4 regions of the Paenibacillus sp. FSL H7-0918 genome follow, and region 1 is predicted to be linked to each of the others. Evidence: riboswitches for the same ligand, from Rfam matches in the RefSeq annotation. Region 1 holds a riboswitch; each other region holds the start of a gene.

Region 1 (4,539 bases):
AGGATGGGATCGTGTCAGTATCCGGAATGCAGACCAGCCGCTTGTTGAAAAGTGGACATTGGGACGCTGCAAAGCTTGTACCCGTCAAGCATACGGCTGTAGCCAAAGGGAAAGAGTGGACTTATACGTATGTAAACGGCCGTGACCATATAGATATTGAGATCGAACCGAACAAAGTGAACACAGCTGTGGGGATTGAGGAGATCATACTGGAACCGATTTTGCCTCAGCATAGAGCAGTTGGAGCTCTTCCGAATTTGTTTATACTTGGAGATTCTACTGTCAAGTCCTACACCTTCGACGAAGCACCAATGAGTGGTTGGGGCCAGATTATTGGCAGTATGTTTAATCAACATAAATTGAGTGTAACTAACTATTCCATGGGGGGACGCTCGTTTAAAAATGCCTATACAGAAGGTCGACTGAACGACATTTTACTGAATGGCAGCATTGGGGATTATGTGTTTATTCAATTCGGACACAATGATGAGAGCGCAGATGAGTTCAGACGTTACGGCAGAGGTTCGACAGAAGCAATGTATGAAAATTACCTTAAAGAAGTCTATCTCCCTGCGATTCAAGCCCGGGGTATGATACCAGTACTGGTAACCCCAATGTCCAGAATTAAAGGGAATGCAAGTCCGGGATATATCTATGAAAATTCTTTTAAATCAAGAAAGTTTGTAGATATTCTTAAACGGGTCGCAGATGAATCTGGAGTTACACTTATTGACCTTAACTCGGAAAGTCTGAAATATTATAACGAGATCGGTGTAGAAGCAATAACAGCCCTCTTCATGTCTATTGAAGCCGGAGAAACGCCAGGCAAAACAAATGACGGAAGTTACGCTAATGGGCATCCTTCAAAGAAAGTCGATGGGACTCATTTTAAAGAAGCGCTCGCCAAACAATTTTCACGGATGATTGTCACGGAGCTTGTAGAGAAAGGTGCTACTGGCGATTCTACTGCTGCCTCCATTACTCCTTACCTTAAAGGGAACGTTAAGCATGCGGCACTAACAGGGAACTGGGGTAAGATTTTTCCGGAAATAACGAATGATACGACGACTGGGGAAGCTGCTTATTACCGTAATCAAATTGAAAAATTAATCCAGCTGGGAGTAATGGGCAAAGACCGTCAAGGGAATTTTAATCCGGATACGGAGATGACAGTTGCTGAATTCACACGCAGTATTTCTAAGTTAATGAAAGTGGAAAGATCAGATCTTGCCTATTATCCGAAAGGTAAGCTGTCACGTGAAACGATGGGTGCTATTCTCTATGACGTTTACCAAATAAAGTTTGCTAATAAACCTAAGTACATGACTGATTATAACGGCACAGCAGTAGTGCCAGGAGATCCTGGCTATGATTCGAATTTGGAGCCAGGAGCTAGAGGTGCGATGTACTATCCTCTTGTATCCTGGACGCAGCTTGTTGATACAGCGGACATTTCTCCTTATTTAATTTCAAAAGTGAAAAGTGCATATGAATTAGGACTCATTAGATCTGAAGTGGGGATTGCCAGAGGCGAAATGGTCAATGGGACAGAACTAGAACCTAAAGCTATAGTGACCCGGGAGAAAGCGGCCAAAGCTCTGTACTTTATGTGGGTGCTGGAACATGAAGTGAATGCAGAAAATCATGTTTCTTCTCTAAAATAGTCAGGGTGAACAATTCAAGGCACAGCAGCGATGCTGTGTCTATTTGTATGCAGTGAATTCCTCTCCACTTACAGCAGTATATCTCTCACGGTTGTTTATATCTACTTTCATTGTGGTAAGTAAGATTCGTAAAGCGATTTAAGAAAATGACAAACCCAGCGTATAAACGTGCATAGTTGTGCCATCCTAAGACGATCAGTTAACTATCAATTTGCTTAACGAGAGGAGATAGGGAAGATGTCAGGCAACAATAAACAAGCTACAAAAACCTTACCCCCACAGGAGCAGCATCATCAGCCAGGGATTGAGAGTGAAATGACGCCGCTGCCCAAATACGAGCCGGCAAATTATAAAGCAGCAGGTAAACTGCAAGACAAGGCGGCGTTAATTACCGGTGGAGACAGCGGAATTGGGCGTGCAGTTGCTGTGCTTTTTGCTAAAGAAGGCGCTGATGTGGTCATTTCATATCTTAATGAACACTCAGATGCAGAGGAAACTAAACGTCAGGTCGAGCAGGAAGGCCGCAAATGTATCCTAATTCCAGGTGATATCGGTGACGAGAAATTCTGTAAGGATCTTATTAAACAGACGGTGGAGGGCTTAGGAAAGCTTGATATTCTCATCAATAACGCGGCAGAGCAACATCCGCAAGCTAAGATCGAGGATATTACTTCCGAGCAGCTTGAGCGTACTTTCCGTACGAATATATTTGCGATGTTCTATTTAACAAAAGCAGCTATGCCTCATTTAAAAGCAGGATCTACCATTATAAATACAACTTCAATTACCGCTTATCGCGGAAGCCCGCAGCTGCTGGACTATTCATCAACTAAAGGAGCTATTCTTAGCTTCACACGATCCTTGTCCACGAATCTGGCAGAGAAGGGCATACGGGTAAACGGTGTTGCACCAGGTCCAATCTGGACACCGCTGATTCCCTCTACCTTTGATGCAAAACAGGTTAGCGAGTTTGGAGGTACACAGCCTATGAAACGGCCTGGACAATCAGAAGAGCTGGCACCAGCCTATGTATATCTGGCCTCTGACGATTCCAGTTATGTGACTGGACAGGTTATTCATGTAAATGGTGGCGAGGTAGTAAACGGTTAGATCAGTACAGCTAATGTGAATAAATGGGTGTATTTCAATAAAAAAATATGTTACTATAAACCACGTTAGCATTTTAAAATTGTATATTTATGTCACTAGGGGTGCCGATTGGCTGAGACGGAATGGATTTCCGGACCCTTTGAACCTGATCTGGTTAAGACCAGCGTAGGGAAGTGGAGAACGAATTTCTGTTGTCGGGCTATTTGTAGTGCCGTCTATATACAGATTCTGACTGCCTTCCTTACGGGGGGCAGTTTTTTTGTTTTTTACTGACCTACAGGGAAGTGAGAGAGGAGATCGTGATGTTGCAAGCTGAGATCCATCTAATATCAGACGGCAAGCTACAGCTGAGACATTTTGTTGAACTAGCTGTCACGGTGCAGACATGGGTCGATTATATTCACCTGAGAGATAAGCAATGTCCTGCATGCGAACTGCTCGCTGCGGCACAGAAGCTGTTGGCTACCGGTATGCCCGCTACCAAACTGATAATCAACGACCGGATCGATGTAGCCTTGGCAGCTGGTGCCGCGGGGGTTCAGTTGGCTTGGCACAGTCTGAGTCCGGTTACAGCCCGGCGAATTGCACCTCAGCTTCGGCTGGGGAGATCGGTTCATTCTCCGGTAGAAGCGGCGAATGCCTCAGAGCAGGGAGCTGATTATTGCTTGTTTGGTCATGTATTTCCCTCGGATAGCAAGTTAGGGCTGCCCGCACGTGGGTTAGAGCTGCTTGCAGAAACGGTGAAGACCAGCTCTATTCCTGTAATTGCGATTGGCGGAATTAGCCCCGCTAATGCGGCGCAGATCATTAGACAAGGTGCGGCAGGAGTTGCTGTGATGTCCGGTATTTGCGGAGCGGATGATCCTTATGAGGCCGCCAAAGCTATTCATAAGGCGGTTCATTCATAGCCTGGAGGTAACAGCATGGGCGAAGGGGGTGATTCAGAATGAAGCTGTTGATTAACGGGAAATCCGCAGAGTGTTCTGGTGGTATTCAAACTATAGCTGATTTGATCAGTCTTCCTGAGTGGTCGGGTCGTCTGATGATCATTGAGCTGAATGGAGAAATTGTCAGTAAGGAGAATTATGAAAGTACTGCTCTGAGCGAGGATGATCGTTTGGAACTGGTGCACTTTGTTGGTGGGGGTTGAGATGGAGCGGTATAGAATTTTGAGAAATTTATACGAACCAAAGGGAGGTAATTTCATGCATGACCCGTTACATATTGGCGGCATCGAATTAACCAGTAGATTATTTATCGGAACCGGAAAATATAGCCGGAATACGCTGATCCCCGAAGTGATCGCAAGCTCTGGTTCTCAGGTGATTACTGTAGCGCTTCGCCGAGTGGACCCGCAAGGTGGAGCAGAAAATATCATGAACCATATTCCCGGCCACATGACTCTTCTGCCTAATACCTCAGGAGCGCGTACAGCGGAAGAGGCAGTCCGTATTGCAAGATTAGCAAGAGCTGCGGGACTGGGGAACTGGGTCAAGATCGAAGTGATCAATGATCAGAAATACCTGCTTCCAGATAATCTGGAGACCATACGAGCTACAGAGATTTTAGCAGCGGAGGGTTTTGTAGTATTGCCATATATGAGTCCGGACCTTTCGGCTGCTTTACGTCTGAGAGATGCCGGTGCTGCTGCTGTGATGCCGCTTGGTGCGCCGATCGGAACGAATCGCGGCCTGCGCACCAAGGAGCTTGTGCGTATTCTTATTCAAGAAGTGAATTTGCCGATTATTTTAGACGCCGGAATTGG
Region 2 (4,539 bases), on a different contig from region 1:
GGTTCAATATCTGATGAATTTTCCTTGTTAAGATTATAGGCGCCAAACTTTTGCTGGTCAATGCATCTTTTAGGCTATAATTCAATCGTTTTCACTATAAGTTCCCTAAGATAGCAGGTAAATTGTTCAGGTTCTTAGCCAGCCAATTCATTTCTTTTGCAAAACGTTTTGGAGGTACACTATGTTTGTCCATCGCGGCATTAATCCACCACGGGCTTTCCATATACCACAACAACTGCAATGATTTTGTTAAATATCCCTGCTCCACCGTTCGTTCCTCACGATATCCGTCAATAAATGCTGAAGCTAGTGCTCCATCTAAATCTTCATCTAAAGCACATGACATCACTGCACGTGCAACATCAAGCTGCGGATAATCATATTTGAACCGATCAAAATCTAGAATTGCAGACAATTGGCTATCTTGAAATAAAAGATTATCAACCCATAAATCACGATGTGCCCATCCAGCTACAAGTCCTTCGAATATTTCCGGATCTATTTCTTCAGTCGCTCTCAGTTGTATCTCTAGGTCAGTGATGAGTGAAGTTTTGCCCATTTCCTTTGATTGTTGTAGGAGTACATTCCAATGTTCTAAACGTTCCTCAGGGCTTTGGGGAATAAATTGTGGGGTTCTTTTCAAACTAAGGGTCCCATCATTTAATAAACGATGCATTTTACCTGTGGCACGACCCAAATCAAACATTTGAAGGATGTTAATTTTGCCCGGCTCTATGACACGCCCTTCACAATATTCCATAACCATAAACGTCTCTCCCATATCTGATTCCAGTAAAACTTTATGGTTATAAGCCAACAATTCGGGACATGGGAGTCCCTGTAGATACAATCTTTTCTGTTGAGAAAAGGCGAAGCTCAGCTCTTCTGGGTTATACAATTTATATCTTTTTTTGTTGTATTGTTTAAGTAGAAATGGTCCTGAATCCGTTATGATTTTCCATTTAAGATTTAACCAGCCACGTTTTATTGGGGTAGCATGAAGGACTTTCAATCCAAAAAAATGATAGAAACTATTACTTAAATCCTCTAAAATGGCTTCCTCTGAACGAATCGCTTCCAATTCATCAACTCCTATCTATTCAAAGTATAAAAGAAGAAGCCGCCAATGACGACTTCTTTTAGATATTTCTTTTTAGCAGAAAAAGTTATCTATAAATGAGGCTCCCGCCTTGGAGAAACTCTTGCGCCTTCTCTTGCATTCCTGATTCAATTCTCGTCGTATTCCGGATATTATGAGAGATCTTCATACTGCAAAATTTCGGCCCGCACATGGAACAGAAATGAGCTGTTTTAGCGCCTTCCGCAGGCAATGTCTCATCATGATATTCGAGCGCTCGCTCAGGATCTAACGATAAATGAAATTGATCACGCCAACGAAATTCAAAACGGGCTTTCGAAAGAGCATTATCCCGGTCTTGTGCTCCTTTATGCCCTTTCGCCAAATCTGCGGCATGAGCCGCTATTTTATAAGTAATGACCCCTATACGTACATCTTCCTTATTAGGCAGGCCAAGATGTTCCTTCGGAGTTACGTAACATAACATAGCTGTACCGAACCAACCAATCATCGCTGCACCTATAGCAGAGGTAATATGATCATAACCAGGCGCAATATCTGTAGTCAGTGGACCTAATGTATAAAAAGGGGCTTCGTTACAAGTTTCAAGTTGCTTATCCATATTCTCTTTAATCAAGTGCATCGGCACATGTCCTGGACCCTCTACCATCACCTGTACATCATGACTCCAAGCTATAGCTGTTAATTCACCTAACGTCTCTAACTCGGCAAATTGTGCTTCATCATTCGCATCAGCAATCGAACCCGGACGTAATCCATCGCCTAGGGAAAAAGAAACATCGTACAGCTTCATGATTTCACATATCTCTTCAAAATGTGTATATAAAAAGTTCTCTTGATGATGCGCAAGACACCATGCCGCCATGATGGAGCCACCTCTTGAAACAATGCCTGTCATACGTTGTGCAGTCAACGGGATATAACGAAGCAGAACCCCCGCATGAATGGTAAAATAATCAACCCCTTGCTCCGCTTGCTCAATGAGCGTATCACGGTATACTTCCCACGTTAAATCTTCCGCTTTCCCATTCACTTTTTCCAACGCTTGATAGATAGGCACCGTTCCAATAGGAACAGGAGAATTACGGATGATCCACTCGCGTGTCGTATGAATGTTTTTACCTGTGGAGAGATCCATTATATTATCTGCACCCCAGCGGGTGGCCCATCTCATCTTCTCTACCTCTTCCTCTATGGATGAGGATACTGCGGAATTTCCTATATTGGCATTGATCTTCACTAAAAAATTGCGTCCAATAATCATTGGTTCACTCTCTGGATGATTGATATTCGCTGGAATGATGGCGCGGCCGCGGGCTACTTCATCTCTTACAAATTCCGGTGCCACATTCTCACGAATCGCAACGTATTCCATTTCCGAAGTAATAATCCCTTTGCGTGCATAATGCATTTGAGAGACATTACGCCCCTTTTTCGCTCGCAAAGGTTTTCTATGGAGCGCTGGAAACACTTCCGCCACAGCTTTTCCCGTTGCATTTCCGTTATCTTCAGGCTTTACGGTTCTTCCTTCGTACGCTTCTGCATCCCCTCGTTCCTCAATCCAGCTTAGACGATTGGGCTCTAACCCCTGACGAATATCAGTATGAATATTAGCATCCGTGTAAGCCCCGCTTGTGTCATAAACATGAATTGGGGCATTCTCCTCTTCGCCGTCTATGCCCGCAGTTGGACTAAGTGAGATCTCCCGCATAGGCACCTGAATATCAGACCGTGAACCCTTTACATACACTTTTTGACTTGCTGGAAAAGCTGATAGATTGATTGGATCGTTGTTCAATTCGCTTGTCATCTCAATTCCTCCTATAAGGTGATTTGATCAAGCGGAGACGGTCTACTCCCCACACATAGAAAAGGCCACATCTGTATAAGATGCGGCCTTAGAGTAGACAAATAGAAATAGAGCTCCATTTCCTCCGCTGGCATTATCCAGATCAGGTTTGACGGTCGATAGTTATAACTATCCTCTCAGCCTGGTCCCACCAAGCTCCCGTGACTATATAATTGCTACTTCAAAGTATAACCGAAAAGAGAGATTTATCCAAATCTACTCAAATGTGAAATCAATGTATACGTTAGTTTAACACCAATACCCCAAATCCTTCCAGAAGCACCTCGCCCGACAATGTTGTGCCGCTCAGTAAATCTGTTTTGGTCTCATGAAGATGGATCGTGACAGGAGTCTCACTATAATTAAGCAAAAAAGCATAACTGGAAGAAGCTCCGGTACGGACTTGCAGTTCTACCTCTTCTGGGAGCTCCAGCCAATCTACTGGCGATTGTAGATCAATTAAATTTATGATCTCAGCCGCTGCCTGTTCATTAAATACGGCTCCGTAATACCAAACCTCACCCTTGCCGCGACGATTTCTAGTTACCGCCGGTTTTCCCGCATAATAATCAGAGGCGTAAACCGCCATCACTTCAACCGAAGCTTCCTCTATTTTGAGAATATCATTAAAGTCATCTGCTCCTGTAACGACTTCGGTCACGCCCGACCAGCTAATTGTTGTTGGCTGACGACTGCCCTTAACCATTGTGAATTCTTCAACTGTGATCCCGCATAGATCCTTAGCAGCACCTGGGAAAGGACGCATATAACATTGACCGCGCTCATCCTTATAGCCGGTTCTACAGCCGAAGATCAGTTTGCCGCCTTGCTGAACATATTCATCCAGCAGTGCTGCTGTCTCATCTGTCATAATCGCTGGGTGAGGATAGATAAGCACGTCGTACCTTGCAAGCTCCTCCAGCGTTGTTTTTTTGCGTAAATAGAGTACGTCATTCGGGATATGCTTCCGCTGAAGCGCCTTGTACCACTCCTTATTGCTCTTCCACATAAACGGGCCATGCCAAACATCGTATTCTCCATCCCACTCATTGTCATAATCACGAACAATAGCAATGTTAGCCTGATTACGAGTACCGACAAACGCATGACCTGCTGCTGCCAGCTCCTGACCGATCTGCCCCGCTTCCCGTACTCTCCGGTTAGGCTGATTATGATAGTCATTGATTCCATGCCAATAAATTTCATTGCCCATCGTAGCTGTCCGCCAGCGGAAATATAACACCATATCTGCTCCATGAGCGATCGACTGATAAGTCCATAACCGCATCTGCCCGGGCTTTGGAGAAGGCATATCCATCCGGTTCACCCAGCCACCCGGGCCCGACTGCTGCTCCATAATGCAGAAATTCGGGGATATCGAACGAACAACAGATAACGACAGTCCCCAGCCTCTATCATTCAGCGGATTCCTCTCATTCGGGTCATAAAAAATAGTAGAGAACTGAGGATAGGAATCATAGCTGAAGAAATCCAACAGTTCATCCGTCATTTCATGGCTATCGAGATGCCCGAACAGACCGTTCGTGGTTACCCACTGCTTAGGGGCAAGTTTACGGATGATATCCGCTTG
Region 3 (4,539 bases), on a different contig from region 1:
CAAAAAGCGAACTCACCCGTGCCGAAGCTGCGATTATGCTCTACAACGCTTTGGAGTTCCTGAAAACTGGAGTATAAGCCAAATTTCAGTTACTCTTCTCATTTGAATAATCTACACACGAAAAAGCAGCTCCGGATGATTCCCGAGCTGCTTTTTCATATATATTGTCTTTCTACTCTTCTTCACCATTCAGTCTATTCAGAAATTGCAGAGCCCGGGGATTCTTCGGATGCTCCAGCACTTCTTGCGGAGTTCCTTGCTCTAAGATATGACCGCCATCCATCAAAATGATCCGGTCCGCTACATCGGCGGCAAATTTCATCTCGTGGGTCACAATCACCATAGTCATACCTTCTGCTGCTAATTGTTTGATGACCTTAAGCACTTCCCCTACCAGCTCGGGGTCGAGCGCCGAAGTGGGCTCATCAAACAACAGCACTTCTGGATCTACTGCCATAGCCCGGGCGATGGCCACTCTCTGCTGCTGTCCACCTGACAGCTGATGTGGATAGTTATCAGCTTTATCAGCCAAACCCACCTTAGCCAGCAGTTGAAGGCCCCGCTTACGCGCTTCTTCCTTGGTTCGTTTCAAGACAGTTACCTGTCCCTCCATCACATTGCCTAGCGCAGTCATATGCGGAAATAAATTATACGATTGAAAGACCATCCCTGTTTTCTGCCGAAGAGCTAATACGGAATTCTGAGGAATTTTCTTATGATCTGTAAAATTGATGGTGATATCCCCGAGTGACAGGCTGCCTTGATCCGGGATTTCCAACAGATTAAAACAGCGCAGCAGTGTAGTCTTTCCGGAGCCGGATGGCCCAATAATGACAAGTACCTTTCCATGCTCCATTTTCAGATCAATACCCTTTAACACTTGGAGTGCGCCGAAGGATTTATGCAAATTAATGATTTCAATCACAAGTATCTCTCCTTTAGGTCGCAGAGTAACGATCGAGTCGTTTCTCCAAGTAATTTTGCAGCGCCGACAGCACAGAACAGAACACTAAATAAAACAATCCTGCTTCGGAGTATACCAGCAGAGGCTCATAAGTGGTAGAGGCTACCTGCTGAGCAGTTCTAAACATCTCCGTATAGGTGATGATCGCTGCAAGCGATGTATCTTTGACCAAGCTAATAAAAGAATTGGATAACGGCGGTACAGAAACGCGTGCAGCTTGTGGCAGAATTACGCGGCGCAGAGCCTGCCCACGAGTCATCCCGACTGAGAAGGCAGCTTCCCACTGGCCTTTATGTATCGACAGGATAGCAGCGCGTACGATTTCCGATGAATAAGCCCCTACGCTAAGGGTAAATCCAATGGTGGCGGCAATGAAAGGGTCGAGTACAATACCAACAGCCGGCAAACCATAAAATATAATAAATAGCTGCACTAACAACGGGGTTCCCCGAATGACCCATACATAAAAACGGGCGATTAGCTTCGGAATTACCCACGGTGAAAGACGTGCCAACGCGGTTAGGATCGCCAAAATCAATCCAAGCACAAAGGAAAGTAGAGCCAACGGAATGGTAAAAGCCACCCCGGCTTTAAGCAGGGGTAGCAGTGTATCTAAGAAAATTTGTATTTTGCGGTCATCCATTATTCAGACATCCTTTTTAGCTTCTAGGCTTAATTAGCCTTGCTAGCCTTGTATTATTTTGAAACGTCAGCTCCAAAGTATTTCTCGGAAATTTTCAAGTACGTTCCATCACTTTTCATCTCTTTAATCGCATCACTGACCGCATTCACCAGCTCATCATTGCCTTTCAGGAATACCGCAGCACTTTGTGAGCCTTCAGGAATCTCATCAACCACTTTAATTTTTGCATCTGGTTTTTGTTTTTTCAGATCCAGATAAGACAAGCCATCATTCACAGTTGCATCAATACGTCCCGAAGTCAGCAGATCCATCGCTTGATTGAAACCGTCCGTAGCTACGATTTCAGCACCGTTCTCACGAGCGATGTCGGATAAGTTACTGGTCAGGGATTGTCCGGCTTTTTTACCCTTTAGATCAGCAAAGGTCTTAATATCCTCATTGTTTTCGCTCACGATCAATACTGCCTTGGATACAATATAGGGTTCAGAGAAATCATATTTCACTTTGCGATCTTCGTTAATGGAAACTTCATTAAAAATGACATCAAACCGTTTCGCATCCATCCCAGCAAAAATACCATCCCACTGAGTTTCAAAAAATTCAGCTTCAACACCTAAACGTTTGGCTACTTCTTCGGCAATTTCCACGTCAAAACCCGTCAATTTCCCCGCAGTGTCATGATAAGTAAAAGGTGCATAAGTCCCTTCTGTACCTATCCGCAATTTGCCGCTGGCCTTCACAGCCTCCAAACTGTTTTGCGCTGAAGATGCTGCTCCACCATTCGTTCCAGCTGTTGGTTCAGCAGCCGTATTGGTATTCGAATTATTGCCGCAAGCCGCTACAAGGACCACGGTTAACGCCAATATAATAGTTAAACTCCATTTTTTCATTATTAAATCCCCTCTCTCTATCCGGTTTTTTTCCGGTAAATTGAATAGTACACTGCCATCACATGATCGTCAATACTTTTTTCCGATTATATACATCGGAATTGTAATATTAACTAGATTTCTACTTATATCTTACCCAATCTTGGATTAATCCTTCACTTCTTTCTCTCTTTACTTCTCAGAAAGATATGGTATATTTATAAACAAATTAATATGGACCTGTTATTTCACTAGGGGAGTCGGCCGACTGAGACGGAGCTTCAAGCTCCGGACCCTTGGAACCTGATCTGGATCATACCAGCGGAGGGAAGTGGAGCAGAATTTTCATCAAGCATGTTAAGTGTTATTATGCAGAATGAACTTTTTGACCCATTCATTTCCTCTGGAAATGGATGGGTCTTTATTTGTTTAGGCGCTCCACAAAAATATTAGGAGGTTAGATCATCACGACCATTTTATCTATTCAAGGCCTAACCTACTCTTTTCCGGAAACTGAACAACCCCCTGTATTCGCAAATCTATCCATGGATATCAGGCAAGGGGAATTCGTCTCCGTAGTAGGTGCTAGCGGATGCGGGAAAAGCACATTTTTCAAAACGGTTGCCGGTTTACTCGAACCTACTCATGGAAAAATAAAACTCCCTACGCTCCCCTCAACCGCTAGTCGTTTAGGTCAGATCGCTTATATGCCTCAGCAGGATTTATTGCTGCCTTGGAGAACAGTGCTCGATAACTGCCTTTTGCCCTGGGAGATCAAGCCCAGATTTAGTAAACAGAAAACGATCACTCAGATTCGGGAAATGTTGGCCCGCTTCGGCTTAACAGATGTAGAGAAGGCTTATCCCCATGAACTTTCGGGAGGTATGAAACAGCGAGTAGCATTTCTGCGCACCTTAGTGGCTGGAGGCGGAAGTGGTCTTATGCTGCTGGATGAGCCCTTTGGCGCTCTCGATGCCATGACCAAACGTGAGATACACCGTTGGCTGTTGGAGTTATGGGGTGAACTGAATCAGACGATTATGCTCATCACTCATGATCTGGAAGAAGCCCTATTGCTCAGTGACCGGATTTATTTATTATCTGGCGGTGCGCACAGCGAATTACAGGAGATCGTTGTCGATCTACCAAAACCAAGACATTATAAGATGAACTATGAACCCCGGTTTATAGCACTACGGGCAGAGTTGGAGCGAAGATTGCATGCAACCTATACCTTTTAAAAAACATCTAGACAACTATGGTCCCTTCCTTCTTCTGGTACTGCTCATTCTTGTAATCTGGGAGTCAGCTGTTCGCCTTCACTTGATTCCAGCCTTTATTCTCCCTGCACCTTCATCTATTGGCATCGCATTGATCGAGCACAGGCAATTATTATTTGGACAGCATTTATTGGCGACGTTACAGGAGATACTGGTGGGTTTTGTCCTTTCTGTGATTTTTGGTGTATTGCTGGGCATTGGAATGTTCCTGTTTCGCCCCGTAGAAAAGGCCATCTATCCCTTCCTTATCATTAGCCAGACGGTCCCATTAATTGCGCTATCCCCCATTTTTATTATGTGGTTCGGATATACGCTGTGGAGCAAAGTGGCTGTGGTGTTTTTGACGGCTTTTTTTCCAGTCGTAGTGAGTACATATGATGGACTTCGTACAAGTGGCCAGACTTACAAGGACTTATTATTAACATTTGGTGCAAACCGCTGGCAGCTGCTTGTCAAAACCCAAATTCCACTGGCATTGCCTGCTTTTTTCTCTGGCTTAAAGCTGTCCATAGTATACTGCGTCATCGGAGCTACTATCGGGGAATGGCTCGGCGGCAGTAAAGGACTCGGTTACTTCAGCCGCAGAATGGCCGGAAATATGCAGAGCGATGAAATGTTCGCGGCTGTATTTCTGCTGTCCGCGCTTGGTGTTGTGCTTTTTCTGGCGATAGCTTTACTCGAACAATTATTTTTAAAGAAAAGAGGATCTAACCAATGAATCATTTAAAATCACCACAACGAGGACTTATTTCTGTATTTCTAGTATGCACACTTTTGCTCTTA
Region 4 (4,539 bases), on a different contig from region 1:
CTTTATTGCCAAGCTAGGGATGACGGAGTCTGCCGCAGCACTGACAGTCACTTTCTTTTGGCTGGCGATGTCTACAGGAAGATTGTTTGCGGGTGTAATTGCCGAAAAAATATCTTACCGCGTGTACATTCTCAGCAGCTGTTTACTTACCTTGTTACTGCTGACACTCTTTCCGTTCACTGACAATCGAATGGCTGCTTTCATTGTAATTCTGCTGCTGGGGCTGTTTATGTCCGGTATTTTCTCCATTGCTTTAGTCTTCTCCAGCAAAATGCTGCCTGGCACCGAAGAGTCAACACCCAGCATTATGATTGCTTCCGGAGGTGTTGGCGGTGCTTTGCTACCTCTGTTTATGGGCTGGTCTATGGACCATTTAGAAGTGGCACAAACAGCCGGATTACTCGCCGCTTTTGCCGCCTTCTTGTTTCTGCTAAGCATTGCCGCATGGAGGTTCCAGTCCATGCAAGCGGTGAAAGGAAAGAGTTCCCGTATTTAGAACAGTATCAACGTTATCCTTTTAGGGTAATGTGATCTATAAGCATATTCTGAGCACAAGGATGGACGATGAATGAATGAGTCTTCAACTGAGCCTTTGTTACATACTGCGCTCATGCAGTTTATATTTCCCTTTTCTATAAAAAAGGGCGATTCTAAGCAGCTTATCCAGCAATTACAGAACGACGGCTTCACACGTTTTTTTCTGGATAATAAAGAGCTTGAAGCTGCCTATTACGGAGATGGCTACTGTGTTTCCCATGAACGAATGGAGCGCACCTATTTACCGTTTGCTGCACATGTCCTTTTTCCACGCAGGAAGGATGCCGACTCGTTTCGCCGTTTTTCCAGAGTAAATAATCTCGACTGCATTCTGGAGATTCCGCAGCAATCTATATTTTTCAAAATTCTCTCGACGGATATATTCATATGTCCTTTTCAGCTTGGATTCGTGACGATACGTGTCCAGCTGGAGGGGGATTCAATTCCCTTTAGTATTGCCCTAGAATTCGCAGATCGTTTCCGTGCGCTAGAGAATACCTTCATACAGGATGATTACACTTATATTCATTGCGGGGAACAGACCTATGAGATGGTAGAGGATTTTGTCTTCCGAAATTTGGTGGATGGACTGGAGCCATATCTGGATCAATCGGATATCAATGGGGCTTATTTCGAGACCCTTCCTTTTTTCGTAGATGAAAGAATGCAGGTGCAAGCTTTTTATGGCTTTCAGAATGAAGAAAGCTCTGATGAGATTAGTGTAAATCTGCGCTATCGTGCCTCACAGCTTGATGGAATTGATCTGAACGGAAAGCCCTATGCCAGTGCCAGCGATCCAGCATATATTGCGAACTATTGTCATGAACACTCCTATAATCGCTGGGGTCCAGACACGTATTATATGATGAATGAGCAGACCTTTTGCTGCATGACCCGCGCTGAACAGGAGATTGCTGTTAGTCTAGCCAACCAGATGTACGGGCAATATTATTACGGATTTTTACTCAATATTTTCCACAAAATCGTTCTGCTAAAGCTAGCCAATATGCACTCCCGACTTCGGATTAATCATGATTATGAGGAAATAGACAATCTAATCTACTCCATTAATAAGTTCTCGGCAAAGTTCTACTTCTTGGAGTTGATTTCCCAGTCGCAGGGCCGGGAGATATTTCTTCAGCTGCGTAAAGTATACGGAAACGATGCTTTGTTCGAGGAAGTGAAAGAAACCTTAAATGACCTGTTTCAGTATCAGGATAAGTTTCAATCCAAGCGACGGGATAATCTGCTGATGATTCTTACTGTATTTACGGTAGTAAGCGGGATTTACGGCATGAATCAGGTCATTGACGATCTGGATGGAAAGATTCAATGGAGTAAAATGATTGGTTATTCTCCCTTTGAATTTCTTGCCCTCTTCGTGATCATGAGCGGGATTCTGATCAGCGTTGTCCTCACGCTAGGGGCGCTGGTTAGTGAGCTTAAACGGCGTCACCGCAAGAAATATAAAGATCTAGACTAGCAAAAAAGAAACTACTGGATTGGAAAAATTCAGGAGTGCACTACTAGACATTCCGAGTACAGCCGTCTATAATACACCGTATGCGAGAAATATAAGATATAAAGTATGGGTACAAAACTTATGCTTACTTATATTGCACATAGAAATACCCGTTAACTTCATAGAACCAGGGGTGCTGGAATTGGCCGGCTGAGATTGTATCCCACAAGATACTGACCCTTATACCTGATCTGGATAATGCCAGCGTAGGAATCGCCAATTGGTTCTGGTCCCTGTGACCTTAACTAACCTTGCGCCAAGCCAGCGTCCCGATCACTCGGGGCGCTTTTTTTGTAAGATCACTAAAAGATGTAGAAAAACGTACATACTACAACTTACGGTTCATGTTGTGAAGACGGGATTCTTGTAACCTTAAAGGAGAGAAGAAGACATGCACCTTAAAAAAGCACTTACGTTGTGCCTCACCTGTGTACTCATTCTTGCCATTGCCGGATGCGGCAGCAACAATGGGAATACAGCCGGAAACAAAGCAAATGCTACTGATCCAACTGCTTCGGCTGGGACGGATGCTCCAAAAGAGCTCACCAAAGTTAAAGTCGCACTCGACTGGACACCGAACACAAATCATACCGGTCTATACGTAGCTAAGGATCTTGGTTACTACGCTGAAGAAGGTCTGGACGTCGAGATCGTTCAGCCAGGCGCAGCGGGTTCTGATACTATGGTTACTTCTGGCGAAGCCGCATTTGGCATCAGCGCCCAAGAAGGATTAACGCTAGCCCGTCTACAAGGCGTGCCCCTTGTCTCGATAGCAGCTATTATTCAGCATAATACGTCGGGATTCGCTGCTCCAGTAGATCGCAATATTAAATCACCAAAGGATTTTGAAGGTAAAACCTACGGAGGCTGGGGCTCACCGGCCGAAGAAGCAGCCATGAAAGCTATCATGGATCCTGAAGGTGGCGATGTGAAAAAGGTGAAGCTGATCAGTATCGGTGAAGCTGATTATTTTACCGCCGTCAAACGTGACATTGATTTCGCCTGGATTTTCTACGCTTGGACTGGTGTTGAGGCTGAGTTGCGTGGCGAGCCATTGGATATGCTGTACTTAAAGGATTATGCGCCGCAGCTCGATTATTACACGCCTGTGCTGACGACGAGTGAGAAGCAAATTGCAGATCATCCTGATCTGGTGAAGGCCTTCATGAAAGCCACATCAAAAGGTTATCAATATGCCATAGATCATCCGGAAGAGGCTGCCGGTATGTTATCGAAGGCCGTTCCTGACCTGGACGCCGACCTTGTCCTAGCTAGCCAAAAATGGCTTAGCCCAAAATACAAGGACGATGCTGCCCGCTGGGGCGAGCAAAAAACCGAGGTCTGGCAAAATTACGGCGACTGGATGTATGATCTGAAGTTGCTGGATAAACCGCTGGATGCTGCTAGTGCATTCAGTAATGATTTTTTACCGGCGGAGTAAACAACAATTGTAATGAATTACTTCGTTATCAAAGTTGGCTTTTTGAACTTACCTTATAAAATGAGAGGATTGATTATTGTGGCTAACACCCTACTAAGCATTCAAGTAATTCCAAAAACTCCGAACAACGAGGATTCCATCCCATACGTAGATAAAGCGATTGAGGTCATTCAGAAATCCGGTGTTAAACATCAAGTGAATCCGCTGGAAACCACAATGGAAGGTGAGCTTAGCGAGCTGCTGGAGGTTGTGCGTCAGATGCAGGAGGCGTTGATCGAAGCAGGCAGTCCAAGCGTAATTTCGCAGATCAAAATCGCTCATAATCCTAACGGAATCAGCATGGATAAATTGACGGAGAAATATCGGCCGTGAGATCGACCTGGAAGCTAATATGGCCGCCCCTTGTGGCGGTCGTCTTCTTTTTAACCGTATGGCAGCTATCTGTATCTGTATTTCATATTGAATCCTGGATTCTGCCGAGTCCTGCTGATATTGCTCGTGAATCCACCAGTAACGCTTCTGGTCTTTGGGCTCATACGATGGCTACGCTGCGGCTCACTTTAATTGGTTTTCCCATTGGTACGGGGGTAGGCCTGATCGTTGCTTTGCTTTTGCATCTTTTGCCTTGGGCTAGACGGGCTTTTTATCCACTTATTATTCTGAGTCAAAATGTTCCCTCCATCGCGCTCGGACCCCTGCTCATTATCTGGTTCGGCTTTGGTCTTTTGCCCAAAATCGTGCTGATTACACTAGTATGTTTCTTCCCGGTAGCTGTCGCTGCGATGGGCGGTCTGGCCCAAAGTGATCAGGTCATGATGAATTATATGAAAATGGCTGGCGCAAGCAAGTGGCAAATTTTCACCAAGCTGGAGCTGCCCTCTTCTATCCCGGCACTATTTTCCGGCGTAAAAATATCTGCTACTTATGCGGTTATGGGCGCCGTGGTCGCTGAATGGATTGGCGCGGATAAAGGTATTGGCTATTATATGCTTCTGCAGAAATCCGCATATCGTACGGATCGGATGTTTGTTGCTATTGT

The links. A riboswitch is a leader RNA that binds a small molecule or an ion and turns the genes downstream of it on or off. The one in region 1 is predicted to bind thiamine pyrophosphate.
Region 2: it holds a riboswitch for thiamine pyrophosphate, as region 1 does, so the genes downstream of both, thiC (phosphomethylpyrimidine synthase ThiC) here and MHI15_RS30190 (thiamine phosphate synthase) in region 1, are expected to answer to the same signal.
Region 3: it holds a riboswitch for thiamine pyrophosphate, as region 1 does, so the genes downstream of both, MHI15_RS24290 (ABC transporter ATP-binding protein) here and MHI15_RS30190 (thiamine phosphate synthase) in region 1, are expected to answer to the same signal.
Region 4: it holds a riboswitch for thiamine pyrophosphate, as region 1 does, so the genes downstream of both, MHI15_RS29105 (ABC transporter substrate-binding protein) here and MHI15_RS30190 (thiamine phosphate synthase) in region 1, are expected to answer to the same signal.

The regions. Positions count from the first base shown of each region.
Region 1 covers NZ_JBBOWJ010000007.1:28,549-33,087, reverse strand. Annotated here, with positions in the region: gene MHI15_RS30200 (GDSL-type esterase/lipase family protein) at 1-1,664, shown strand, start outside; gene MHI15_RS30195 (SDR family oxidoreductase) at 1,902-2,774, shown strand; TPP riboswitch at 2,862-2,963, shown strand; gene MHI15_RS30190 (thiamine phosphate synthase) at 3,077-3,682, shown strand; gene thiS (sulfur carrier protein ThiS) at 3,721-3,924, shown strand; gene MHI15_RS30180 (thiazole synthase) at 3,980-4,539, shown strand, end outside.
Region 2 covers NZ_JBBOWJ010000001.1:2,354,614-2,359,152, forward strand. Annotated here, with positions in the region: gene MHI15_RS10580 (phosphotransferase) at 95-1,081, opposite strand; gene thiC (phosphomethylpyrimidine synthase ThiC) at 1,167-2,909, opposite strand; TPP riboswitch at 3,012-3,121, opposite strand; gene MHI15_RS10590 (beta-galactosidase) at 3,193-4,539, opposite strand, start outside.
Region 3 covers NZ_JBBOWJ010000003.1:965,850-970,388, forward strand. Annotated here, with positions in the region: gene MHI15_RS24270 (S-layer homology domain-containing protein) at 1-77, shown strand, start outside; gene MHI15_RS24275 (amino acid ABC transporter ATP-binding protein) at 173-925, opposite strand; gene MHI15_RS24280 (amino acid ABC transporter permease) at 939-1,607, opposite strand; gene MHI15_RS24285 (amino acid ABC transporter substrate-binding protein) at 1,661-2,497, opposite strand; TPP riboswitch at 2,720-2,823, shown strand; gene MHI15_RS24290 (ABC transporter ATP-binding protein) at 3,022-3,717, shown strand; gene MHI15_RS24295 (ABC transporter permease) at 3,698-4,474, shown strand; gene MHI15_RS24300 (ABC transporter substrate-binding protein) at 4,471-4,539, shown strand, end outside.
Region 4 covers NZ_JBBOWJ010000006.1:72,689-77,227, reverse strand. Annotated here, with positions in the region: gene MHI15_RS29115 (MFS transporter) at 1-496, shown strand, start outside; gene MHI15_RS29110 (hypothetical protein) at 569-2,020, shown strand; TPP riboswitch at 2,179-2,289, shown strand; gene MHI15_RS29105 (ABC transporter substrate-binding protein) at 2,451-3,500, shown strand; gene MHI15_RS29100 (thiamine-binding protein) at 3,579-3,872, shown strand; gene MHI15_RS29095 (ABC transporter permease) at 3,869-4,539, shown strand, end outside.